Regions from separate parts of the Vibrio rhizosphaerae genome, predicted to be linked through region 4. Evidence: predicted binding sites of a transcription regulator. Region 4 holds the regulator's gene; each other region holds the start of a gene.
The links. Region 4 encodes CRP, which controls carbon source genes, mostly activating them, when cyclic AMP is high. Its sites were predicted from a motif close to TGTGANNNNNNTCACA; they were not measured.

Region 1 (3,218 bases), 1.2 Mb from region 4:
CTGAACCATCAGCTCCCATAGAGATTCATTACGATTTAATGCATCCAAATCCTGCACAGTCAGTCCGAACAAGGGAGAGGCTAACGCTGCCCGCAATGGACGCTCCTGCTCCGGCGTCAACACGGCCTGTAACAACCGTTGGATATCTATCGCTATCTCACTGGCGAACACACTCTCCCGGTTAGACAAGTAGACACTGGCAATGTCCTGACGTGCCAGCGCTTCTTTGATGAGCTGACCTTCACGTCCGGTCCGAACCAGTACGGCAATGTGTCCGGCCTGAATGCTTTTCTGTCCTTTACCGGAACAGAGAACCCCTTCGCCATCCTGCGCAGCCTGTAGAATCGTCTGGATTTGAGCTGCGGTCGCATTTGCCATAACTTGCTCGTATTCACCTTTGGTTATGACCGCATCGGGTGCAATATCCTCCGGCCACCAATAAGTCATGGCGGGTTGTACTTGCTGATACAGTTGCCACTGACGTTGTTGTGCCTCGGGAGGGGCTGTGACCTGAATAAACGGAATATCCGCATCATGGAGAAAAGGACTCTCGGATGAAGCAAACAACCGATTGACCGCATCGATCATCGCCTGCCCGGACCGCCAGTTAGTCGCCAAAGTAAAATGGGAACTGACCTGACGACGCGCTTTGATGTAGGTGAAAATATCTGCCCCGCGGAATGCATAAATCGCCTGTTTCGGGTCACCGATCATCAACAAACCACACGCAGGATGCGAGGCGTAAATGTGGCTGAAAATATGGTATTGCAGCGGATCGGTATCCTGAAACTCATCAATCATCGCGACGGGGTATAATGTGCGAATCCGCTGCGCTAACTGACCGGTACTATCCAGATCCAAAGCGGATGAAAGCTGAGACAATAAATCATCAAACGATAACCACTGCTGTTCAGACTTTGCTTTCGCCAATAAATGCCGACAGGTTTCAATCGCATGGGCTTTCAACGGTGCTTCAATCGAAACGGGGGTCGCAAGAAAATCATCGATGAGCTGAAATAAAGGATGTGTCGGCGGGGTCCCGGTTGGGGTTTTCTCATTCAACACTTGTTGTGAAAAACGCACCAATTGTTCGGGAACCCAGTAACTATGCGTCTCCGTTTCAGCCCATTGGGATACTTGCTCAATCCACTGTGGCCGAGATTTTTTGGTATACACACGCTTATTGACATCGGATTGGGCAATACACGCGTCAACATCAGACTGATGCTGTCGCCACTGTGCCTTCATCTCAACGATACGTTGCAAGTTACCTTGGTGCAGTTGCTCAAGGCTGGCATCCATCGCACTGACAGAAAGTGATGGTGCCTGACCGCTCAGATAAGGGCCAATTTGTGCGAGCAAAGCATTGGGTGTCGGCCATAACTGACGGACTTCAGCAGCCAGCTCAACCGACAGCGGATAAAACTGGCGTCGCCAGTAATCGGCCACCACTTGTGCTTTGAGACGGCTTTCATCGGTAATAAACTCATGGTGAAAACGGCTGCCCGATTCAAACGCATTCTGGACTAACATCCGCTGACAGAATCCGTGAATGGTATAAACCGCCATCGTATCCATCTCTCGCTCAGCCTGAAGCAAAATATCGGCGGCCTCCGCATGATCCGGCGTTTCATCGAGAAATGATTGCAACAGCGGGTCATCACTATGATGGCGGGCAAATGCCAGCCGGGCTTCATGAATCCGGGCCCGAATCCGTCCTTTCAACTCCGCAGTGGCCGCCTCGGTAAAAGTCACGACTAAAATCTGATCGACCCGCAAGGGGGTTGCATGGCGATTTTGTGTATCGCCATGTCCCAACAGCAGACGCAAGTAAAGCCCGGCAATCGTAAATGTTTTTCCGGTGCCCGCTGATGCTTCAATCAAACGCATCCCATGCAACGGAAATCGCATCGGTTCCAGCGGGATCATGACATCAGATGTTGTGTGACTCATACCGGTCTTTTTCTCCAGGTTAACGATTGATTCAACATGGTGGAGTGTGATCTAAGCAATAGAATTGACATAAATCGATTCACGCCTGTTCTGCCTGACAAGGAGTGAGATCTGACTCACGGATAACTAACCCTTTCATCATTAACATCTCGCTCCAAGTTGAACAACATTCTCAGTTGAATGAAATGTCCGACTCACCGAATTGTGGTCCCTCTGACCCGTGGCCGTACAGCAAACACCCTACACAAAATAACGATTTTCTGGCGGCCACCACTTTCCTCTGTTTGCCTTTTATCTCTTTCCCTCAGTACATCCATTTCCGGTTTCGCATTTTAGCTGGTCGTCTGAATGTTACGATTCATCCGTATATTCTTTGACCCAAAGCATCGGGGGCAGTAAAACCTGTTCGGCGTAAGCATACGCCGTCTGACTTAACGCTTCAGACCACTGCGGCCAGATACGGGCAATATACGCATTTTGGCCTTCACCACCAACCGCACTAAAATCATTCCCGATGAAAGCTTCTTGCATTTTTTTCGCGGTTTTTTCTTTATCTTCATGCCACTCACGCTGGCGATTGAAATTGGCTTCAATCCCGGCTAACGCCACTTGCGGAAAATAAGGTAACGGATGATTCATGCCCTCAACGTAAAAACGCACGAACGCATCCAGATAGGTTTGGGCTTGTTGGCGGTCTATTGCCGGATAATAAAGATGCTGAACGCCATTCTTGCGCTCATAACCGATCAGATGGGTCGGACAGGTTTCTCCCATAGCCGCTACCGCGAGATGATCCAGCCACGCCGATAAATAATCCTGCGCCCGGATGCGCCCTACCCGGTAACGAACCAGACCGGATTGAAAATAACGGGTTACCCAGCCAAGCAATTGGATGGGGCGTTCAGCGCCTAAAACCGTGGTCGTGAGATTCAACTCACAGTCGGGTTTTGGCTGCTGACACAGATAATCAATAACGTCGGTCAGCGCCAGCGCCTGCTCATAGTGCTCCCGGAATTCAAGTTCCCCGAAAGCGCCGACAGGCAGTTGTCCTTGTGCCCGTTTTGCTTGAATAAAATGCTCAACCGGTTGTATTTCAGACCGGGATGCCGCCAAATCTGAACCTCGCGTCTGCTCTGGGCGACGACGCGCTTCCAGCAGGACTGCGACTAATTCATCCAGCAGTTGATAACGTGCCAGACCATTGAGTGAAAATGGCTCTTCATCCTGTAATGCCACCAACTCATTTTCGAACCAGACACGTAACC
Region 2 (3,218 bases), 320 kb from region 4:
TTTCCGGAGAAGGGGGAATCGGATAGACTTCTGCCGTATCGATAAAATTCACGCCTCGTTCGAGAGCGTAGTCAAGTTGGCTGCAAGCATCATCACATGTATTTTGTTGACCGAAGGTCATGGTACCAAGGCAGATTTTACTGACTTCTAATGTTGAGTGAGGCAGCTTTGTATAATGCATATGACTTCCTTTCTTGTTAGAGAACCAATTATCTAGCAGATCCGACTGCAATTTTCATTAGGTTTGAACGCGCGTATATATGCTTCGCCTTTCACTATAAGCGAAGTGCCTACCGAAAAGGAAATAGAAATTAATAGTCAAGGTTTGGTGATCAAAACCTGCAATCATCAAGGCTAGAACGATATCGGTTGTGGTGCAGTTTTGACTGATGCGTTTATATGAAATGATGGGCGAGAATCTGTGCGGTAAATTGAGTGCGCAGATAAAATCCGCGTGGGCGTGTGCGGATTCTTTTTCCGTTATAGCCATAAGCTTCGGTTTTGACGCGACCGTTGGCCGCCTTGGGTCGTAATTGAAGGATCTCTCCATGTCTGGCGGTGACTTGTTCTATCTGGCCTAACACGATGAATTCCATCAGTTCTTCCCAGTCATTTTTGAGTTGTACTTCTTGTTGCGGTGAAGGGCTCCATAGCAGGGGGGCACCGACTTTTCTGTCAGCGATGGGAATCTCTCGTTCTCCTTCTACCGGGATCCAGAGAACGCGCGACAGTTTGTTCCTGACATGACTGTTTTCCCAGGTCAGCCCCTGCACACCTGTTAACGGTGCCACGGAGACAAATGTTGTTTCAAGTGGTTTGCCGACAGCACTAACAGGAATACTTTTTAGCTCAATGCCCAGTTTTTCAAAATCCTGTTGGGGTTTGCTGCCTGCCGTTGCACCCAAGTGCCATTCGAGAAGTTGACCGACCCAACCTTTATCCTTTTTCAGATCCAGAGGCACTTTCATCCCGGCAGTGGCTGCAAGTTCAGCAAAACTGAATCCGGCTATCTCCCAAGCTCTTTCAAGTAATTCTCTTTCTGTCTGTGGTTCTGGTCTCATAAGATCTTTCAGATATTCGCAGTCGAAGGGCAACAGTTTAGGATGTAACGAGCACTAGTTTAACAGATGAAATGAGAGGTCGTCATGGTTTGTCTCAAAGAGCTACTCTGTGATGATTTCCTCAGCTTATCCACAGGACGCTTGTGTATAACGATGTGTTACTTCTCTATATGGATGGATATACAGGCTTTTTTACCGGTTTTCTATGATTTTTTTAGTGAAATCGTTGTTGTGGTGTGGATAAAAATGACAGTGGTTGATCTTTGTGCAATGTGATTCCGGGATTGATCCTGATGAATCAAATGATGATCATCCGAGTCGTGGCTGTTGAACTAATTGATTGATAAGTAAGGTCTAGTTGGATTTTATCTCGTGTTGTTGAAAAGTTTGTTATGAGAAGAACATCGAATTATTGTGAGTAATCTATCACTTTTTCACATAGTTACTCACAGAAAAGGTGAATAAGATCAGCCAAATTTGTCATCTTGTGTTAATAAGTTATTCATCGGCAGTGGCATCTCAAATTTAGTCCACGTCGTATTTTTGTTTTTATTGTCAATGGATATTTGCTACATCTGGGGATCTATGAAAAAATCAGGAGAAGTTAAATTTTATTAGAGGTTTGCCAGTGATAGATGGCGATGGTTATCGACTCAATGTCGGTATTGTAATCTGCAACAACCATGGTCAGGTATTCTGGGCGAAACGATACGGACAACATTCTTGGCAATTCCCTCAGGGCGGCATTGATCATGGTGAAACACCAGAACAAGCCATGTTCAGAGAGTTGTACGAAGAGGTTGGTTTAACAAAAACGGATGTGAAGGTCATTGGTTCCAGTCGTCATTGGTTAAAGTATAAATTGCCCAAACGATTGGTACGCTGGGATTCTCAACCTGTCTGTATTGGACAAAAACAGAAATGGTTTCTTCTGCGTTTAGAGTGTCATGAGTCTAAAATCAACATGCAGCGTGGAGTAACCCCTGAATTTGATGGTTGGCGTTGGGTGAGTTATTGGTATCCGGTAAGGCAGGTCGTTTCATTTAAACGCGATGTTTATCGGCGGGCGATGAAAGAGTTTGCCTCGATAGCGATGCCATTTAAAGCACGGAAAGTAAAAGGTAAACGGAAAGGGAAAAGAGGATAAGCATGCTCTCTCAGCTTCGGGACATTATGGAACAGGTTTCAAAAGTTGAAGATGTTCATCAGGCTTTTGACATTCTGGTGAAACAGACCTGTGAGGCCATGAATACCGAGTGCTGCACAATTTATCTCGCCAATGAAGAAAAGTTACGCCTTGAACTGATTGCGACTCAAGGGTTGAAATTTAAAGGCAATAAAATACATATCGGTTTTGATGAGGGGTTGGTCGGGTTAGTGAAACGTTCAGCTGAACCGATCAATCTGGCTGAAGCTTCAAAACACCCTAATTTCAAATATTTCAAACAACTTGGTGAAGAGGTGTACCAGAGTTTTCTCGGTGCACCGATTATTTACCGCAAGCAGGTGCTGGGGGTTTTGGTTATCCAGCAACGATCTCCCCGCCAATTTAGTGAAATCGAAGAATCATTTATTGTAACACTGTCGGCTCAGTTAGCCGTTTTGGTGGCGCACTCGCAATCTCAGGGATTATGGTCTCTGGCAAAACAACAGCCGGTTGTCCGTGGGATTGGTGTTTCTCCGGGAGTTGCGATTGGTGAATTCTGGTGGGATAACTCTCAACCAGAGCTGGAAAGCGTATTGCCGGCTTCGAGTCTTGACGTCAAAAAAGAACAAGAATGGTTATCCCGAGCCGTTGAAAATGCGCTGAGTGATTTTCGGCGAATGCGGAAAAAGCTGGATGGGGATATTCACAAAGATACGCTGGCTATTTTTGACCTGTTCACTCACTTACTCAATGATCCGATGCTCCGTAAGGATCTGAAAGAGCAGATCCAGAAAGGTGACCGAGCGGATTGGGCCTTGCGTCAGGTGGTTGAAGCCTATGTTGAACGCTTTTCTCAAATGTCGGATGTTTACCTGCGCGAAAGAGCACAAGATATTCGAGAGCTCGGGCAACGAATGCTGTACTTCTTGTACAACAGTGAACAGCAAGAATTAGCATTGGAAAAGCCGATCATTCTTGTGGTCAGGGAGCTAACCGCTTCCGTTCTGGCC
Region 3 (3,218 bases), 1.6 Mb from region 4:
AATGGTAGGGAAACTGGCGGAGATCTTACCTCTGACCTGTCACTCAGCTTAGCGATCAACAATAGTCATCAATAATGAACCGTCATATAAAGCTTGTTTAATGAGCGCGGCACCGGGCATTGTTGACTGCTTATAAAAACGGGATTCGACAATCTTGACCTGCTCGCGGTAACCCGGATTACATTGCGTTTCGATATAATTGAGCATCGGGGGATAAACAATCGCTTTCGCCTGATTGATCACACCACCGATAAGCACCTTCTCCGGATTAAACATATTGATGACAATGGCAATCGCCTGACCGAGATGCCGACCCAGCCGATCCATAATATCGCACGATAATGGATCCCCTTGCGCTGCGGCAATACAGATGTCCTCAATTGCAATCTCTGCCAAACGGCTCAACGACGATTGTTCACCGTTAGCAATTCTGGACATCGCTTGCTCTCGCAAAGCTTTCGAACTTGTCACCGTTTCCAGACAACCACGATTACCGCAATGGCAGGGTAAACCCAGCGGATCTATCTGAATGTGCCCTAAGTCACCGATGTTGCCATGTTTGCCCTGTAATACGCGGCCATTGACAATGATCCCGGCATTCAAACCATTATGAATGGAAATTAAAACCGAGTTCTCGTCATCCTGAGAATGACCGAACAGTTTTTCTGCCAAAGCCCAAGCCCGGGTATCATTGGCAATAAAGACTGGCAAGCCAGTCACTTGGTAGATCTCTGCGCCTAACGCAAGATTATCAACATGATAATGGGGCATTTGCAGGACGACCCCATTCTCTGCATCGACCAATCCCGGTAAGGTCACGGCAATCGCAGTCACCCGCTCCAGCTGTTGAGTGTAGGTCAGAAAAAATTCTTCAATCTCGTGGAACAGCCGGGCCAATAAGTCATCCTGATCAACTTCATGAATATCAATTTTGGTATCGATCAGCACATCACCGCTTAATTCATGGAGTGCAATTGTCAGATATCCCCGACCTAAACGAATCGAAAGAAATTGCCACCCTTCATTTCTGGTTTGCAGACCGACCGCAGGGCGCCCGCGGCTAATGGCTTCTTGAACGGTTGTTTCATGGATAAGATGGGCATCGATAAGCTCACGTGTAATCTTCGTGATACTTGCCGGAGCAAGTTCACTCTCTTTAGACAGATCAATACGTGAAATAGGACCTTTTTGATCAATCAATTTGTAAACACGACCAGCATTAATTTGCTTGATGTGATCAATATGTCCGGGCTGAGCCGTATACATGATGTGCTCCAGAAATCAACAACCTGCTAATTTTTTTACTTTGCAAAGTAATTGTGAAGCAATTTGATATGCGAGCGTGACAGGCATCACGCATGATCAATCAAGTTTGTGTTGAGAGTCAAATGTTCACACATCAAAAGCCTGCTGAATTCTCGCCATTTTTTTGCAAAAATGTTAAATAGTTGTTCATTCTCCCAACGTATTGAGCGTTCTCAAGTATACTTACACAGCTCAAGCTATGATTTCCAGTCAGGAGTCAATCATGCCCAAAAAAGTACAACGCAGAACTAAAATTGTAACAACCCTCGGCCCCGCCACTGATCGGGATAATAATCTTGAAGCTCTGATCAGCGCAGGTGCCAATGTTGTCCGCCTGAACTTTTCACACGGTACCGCAGATGATCACCGCCTTCGAGCAAGAAAAGTCCGTGAAATTGCCGCCAGACTCGGGCGCAACGTTGCGATACTGGGAGACCTTCAAGGGCCAAAGATTCGGGTATCCACGTTCACACACGGCAAGATCACCCTGAATGTCGGAGATCGATTTACACTGGATGCAGATATGCCTCCCGGCGCGGGTCATCAGGAAGCCGTCGGGATTGATTACAAAAACCTCCCTAATGATGTTCAACCAAACGATATCCTGTTGCTGGATGATGGCCGGGTCCAATTACAAGTGACGCTGGTTAAAGGACAAAAAATCCACACGACCGTGACGGTGGGCGGCCCGTTATCCAACAACAAAGGAATCAACCGTCAGGGCGGTGGCCTTTCCGCTCAGGCCCTCACCGAAAAAGATAAGCAGGATATTCTGCTGGCAGCAGAACTTGATGTGGAGTATCTGGCCGTGTCGTTTCCCAGAAACGGGAAAGATATACAGTATGCTCGCCGTCTGGCACGGGATGCCGGTCTGGAAGCGAAGATCGTCGCTAAAGTTGAGCGTGCAGAAACCGTCGCAAATCAAACCAATATTGATGATATTATTATGGCCTCTGACGTGATCATGGTCGCCCGGGGCGATTTGGGGGTTGAAATCGGTGATCCGGCGTTGGTCGGAGTTCAGAAAAAATTGATTTACCGTGCCAAAGCGCTGAACCGAGTTGTGATTACTGCGACCCAGATGATGGAGTCGATGATTGAAAACCCGATGCCGACCCGGGCCGAAGTGATGGATGTCGCCAATGCCGTCATCGATGGCACCGATGCTGTGATGTTATCCGGAGAGACAGCCGCGGGCAAATACCCGGTTGAAACCGTCAAAGCGATGGCAGAAGTCTGTATTGGTGCAGAAAGTGTGATGGAAGTAAAAACTCAGAGTTATCGGTTAGAGAGCACATTTGTCACCGCAGAAGAAACCGTTGCTATGTCGACAATTTATGCGGCCAACCATATGGATGGTATTCAAGCCATTGTGACGATGACCGAGTCAGGCAGAACAGCATTAATGACTTCACGCCTCAATTCAGAACTGCCTATCTTTGCTCTGTCGAGCAATGAAAAAGCGTTAAACCGCTGTGCGTTGTATCGCGGTGTAATCCCCTGGTATTTTGATAGCCACAAAGAGTCAGCCTATGAAATCGCGCTCGAAGCCCTTTCAGTTCTCAAAGAGAAAAAACAACTGGCATTTGGCGATATTGTGATCATCACTCAGGGCGATGTAATGGGGGTCGAGGGAACCACGAACTGTATGCGTGTGCTCCCTGTCTTTTAGTGAAATAAAAATAAATGGAGATGAAGCCAAAACACTGATTGGGCTGCTATGACTCCAGTAGCCCTGATTTTGACGCTTTCAACGGTTGGCCGCTCAAGGCCTGGGCGACCTCCCAGCTACGAATGAAATTATAGCCGGCTTGCAGCCCTTGCTCATAATCCCATAACAAATCGCTTTTTCTGCTCAGCAAAGTATTAGACCGAAGTGGCTGCTCCGGAGCAATCTGAATCACGAACACATC
Region 4 (3,218 bases):
AATTCGCCGTTACCTGCATACATTTGATGAAGCGGTTCCCTATAATCAGATGCCGGGAACATTTACGCCTTGGCAAGATCTCCCCAATGATACCAATGTCCTCTTTTATGAAGGACTTCACGGCGGAGTTGTTGACGGTGAAACCAATGTGTCCCAACATGTTGATTTTCTCATTGGCATGGTGCCGATCGTCAATCTGGAGTGGATTCAAAAATATGTCCGGGATACCCGGGATCGAGGCCATTCCAGAGAAGCAGTAATGGATTCGATCGTTCGCTCCATGGATGATTACTTAAATTACATTACGCCCCAATTTTCCCGGACACACATTAACTTTCAGCGAGTTCCGACCGTCGATACATCGAATCCGCTGAGTGCAAAAGGGATTCCGAGTCTGGATGAAAGTTTTGTCGTCATCCGCTTACTAGGCATCAAAAAAGTTGATTTCCCTTATCTATTGGCAATGATTGATGGCTCTTTTATGTCATGTCATAACACAATTGTTGTTCCTGGCGGAAAAATGAGCTTTGCGATGGAGTTGATTGTCCGTCCGATTCTCCAGCAGTTGATCGAGACGGGAAAAATTGGCTAGACACGAATTGGGCTCTTTAGTTCCTATACCGTGATAATGCGCACGTTTTTGCGTACTAAATCACGGTCATGACACGATTAAAGTCAAGAAATTGTGTAAGAAAAAGGATACTATTTGATACCGAAACAGAAGACAACTTGCAGGCTTTCTCAAGTGCTTTTATGCTAAGTATTCAGTTCCGAGACATGTGTAGTTTAAACGTGTTCAGTTCAAAAGCTTTGCGAAAACATGGAAAGCAGCAAGCATACCCTGCAGAGGAAGAGAGATATTATGGTTCTAGGTAAACCTCAAACCGATCCAACATTAGAGTGGTTTCTTTCACATTGTCACATACATAAATACCCTTCAAAGAGTACGCTGATTCATGCAGGCGAAAAAGCGGAAACGCTTTACTACATCGTGAAGGGATCTGTTGCTGTTCTGATCAAGGATGAAGAAGGAAAAGAAATGATCCTTTCTTATCTCAATCAGGGTGACTTCATCGGTGAACTTGGTTTATTCGAAGAAGGTCAAGAACGGACAGCTTGGGTCAGAGCGAAATCTCCCTGCGAAGTTGCAGAAATTTCCTTCAAAAAATTCCGTCAGTTAATTCAGGTCAACCCAGATATTCTGATGCGTCTGGCAGGACAAATGGCAAGCCGCCTGCAAGTCACTAGCCAAAAAGTTGGTGATCTGGCGTTTCTGGATGTGACTGGTCGTATTGCACAGACGCTGTTAAATCTGGCAAAACAACCCGATGCAATGACGCATCCAGACGGTATGCAAATCAAAATTACTCGTCAGGAGATCGGCCAGATCGTCGGCTGTTCTCGTGAAACCGTTGGCCGCATCTTGAAAATGCTCGAAGAGCAGAACCTTATTTCAGCCCACGGGAAAACCATTGTTGTTTACGGTACAAGATAATTTTTATGCTTGCGCCGACAAAAGAGCCATCCTTGTGATGGCTCTTTTATTTACGACAATAACGCATGACATATCACTGCGCGTTGGTACTCTCAAAGATCTTATCCGCTGAAGCTTCGACAAACCCGGGATATAAGATGCCATTTGCCATCGGATACCGTTTGGCGAATTCATAAAAACCACCGGGAACTAACAACTCGGCTTCATCGAATTCAACCACAACCCGGTCCGCCATAGTCGATGACTGTTCCAGAAATAACTCGGGCGAGCCCTTCACTTCGCCTCCGGATGAATTGATCACAAATCCCTGTTGGTGTAGATAAGCATTCACCTCCGCAACCTGATGAAAACGAGCCAGTTGATTGACGCTCACCGTAAAATGGTTGGCGCCATAACCATGTGCTGCCACCCAAGCGGCGTATTCACTTTCCTCCGCCAACAGATAATACTGCTCGAGTGAAATCGGCCATAAACGCCCACCATAAAGAAAATCAGCATCAGCAACCATTTCGGCTCGGACATGAGAAACCAGACTTCTCACGATCTTTTGCAACGATTCGGAGCAGCGTTCAACTTCTAACTCACTGATGAAGACTTTCGGTAACTGAGAGTCCGGATGTTCAAAGTGCTGCGCCGCTAATTTCTTTTGCTCAAATTGATAGTGCCCTTTCGACACATACCCCAGTCGTACAAAAGGCGCAGCTATCACCTCAAGGTTTATGGGTGACACATTAAATGTTCGTAACGCAATATGATCATTATTCAGCGGCTTCTTATCCTGAAGTAGTTGGTGAATCCGCTGTGCTGATGGGCAAAGTCTGGTTGTATAATCTTGCCATAAGGCGGCAAACAGTGAGTTCGGCGTCATAGCGCCTCCTTCTTTATCAATTATCTTGGGCTATCATCACGTCCTTGTTTCCTGATTCAACGGATTAACGAATCATCAGAAAACGGACCCGATCACCAGACTGAATCAACAGAGCCTGAGCAACTTCAGGCGTGATGATCACAGTCTCAGATTCCGGATGAAAATCGACCTCGGCAATCGTCGCCCGGAAAAATTCAAATGAAGTATTACTGAGTATGACTTTTTGTTGGCTCTGATGTTGCGCCACTTTCACCGTTGCAGAGACAGAATGCCTCACCGATTCAATATGGCGTAAATCACATTCAACCGTCGGGCCCGCATCAAAAATATCGACATAATTACGACAGGTGAAACCTTCCTCTTCCAACAATTTTAAAGCCGGTTTGGTCTTGTCGTGCACCTGCCCTATCACGGCTTGAGCTTCAGGGCTGAGCAGGTTGATATAAATCGGTAATTTGGGCATCAGTTCAGCGATAAAGCCTTTATGGCCCGAGCCGGTCAAATAATCAGCCAAAGAAAAATCGATCGAAAAAAAATGTTCCTGCAACCATTGCCAGAACGGAGAATTCCCCTGCTCATCAGACACCCCTCTCATTTCAGCAATAATTGTCTGAGCAAAGCGTTCCCGGTGTTCCGCCAGCATCAGAAAGCGGCATTTTGACATCAAGCGTCCGTTAAGACCGGCGCGAAATTCAGGCAAAAGAAATAGAGTACAGAGTTCAGAACACCCGGTATAGTTATTCCCCAGTGTCAGTAATTTCACGATTTTGTTGACGCCCAAACGTCGGGAAGAATGAAGAATGGTACTGATATGATAAGAGTAAGACGGGGTATCCCAGCCGACGTAAGCTTCAA

Region 1: the regulator CRP is predicted to act here: its motif matches at 2,059-2,074, upstream of recB (exodeoxyribonuclease V subunit beta).
Region 2: the regulator CRP is predicted to act here: its motif matches at 1,475-1,490, upstream of rppH (RNA pyrophosphohydrolase).
Region 3: the regulator CRP is predicted to act here: its motif matches at 1,342-1,357, upstream of mlc (sugar metabolism global transcriptional regulator Mlc).

The regions. Positions count from the first base shown of each region.
Region 1 covers NZ_AP024903.1:2,641,805-2,645,022, forward strand. Annotated here, with positions in the region: gene recB (exodeoxyribonuclease V subunit beta) at 1-1,953, opposite strand, end outside; gene recC (exodeoxyribonuclease V subunit gamma) at 2,305-3,218, opposite strand, start outside.
Region 2 covers NZ_AP024903.1:680,933-684,150, forward strand. Annotated here, with positions in the region: gene OCV37_RS03100 (NADP(H)-dependent aldo-keto reductase) at 1-181, opposite strand, end outside; gene mutH (DNA mismatch repair endonuclease MutH) at 396-1,061, opposite strand; gene rppH (RNA pyrophosphohydrolase) at 1,690-2,208, shown strand; gene ptsP (phosphoenolpyruvate--protein phosphotransferase) at 2,211-3,218, shown strand, end outside.
Region 3 covers NZ_AP024903.1:2,229,320-2,232,537, forward strand. Annotated here, with positions in the region: gene mlc (sugar metabolism global transcriptional regulator Mlc) at 49-1,266, opposite strand; gene pyk (pyruvate kinase) at 1,529-2,977, shown strand; gene OCV37_RS09520 (patatin-like phospholipase family protein) at 3,024-3,218, opposite strand, start outside.
Region 4 covers NZ_AP024903.1:356,120-359,337, reverse strand. Annotated here, with positions in the region: gene OCV37_RS01550 (phosphoribulokinase) at 1-592, shown strand, start outside; gene crp (cAMP-activated global transcriptional regulator CRP) at 863-1,495, shown strand; gene OCV37_RS01540 (DUF1338 domain-containing protein) at 1,569-2,363, opposite strand; gene astA (arginine N-succinyltransferase) at 2,428-3,218, opposite strand, start outside.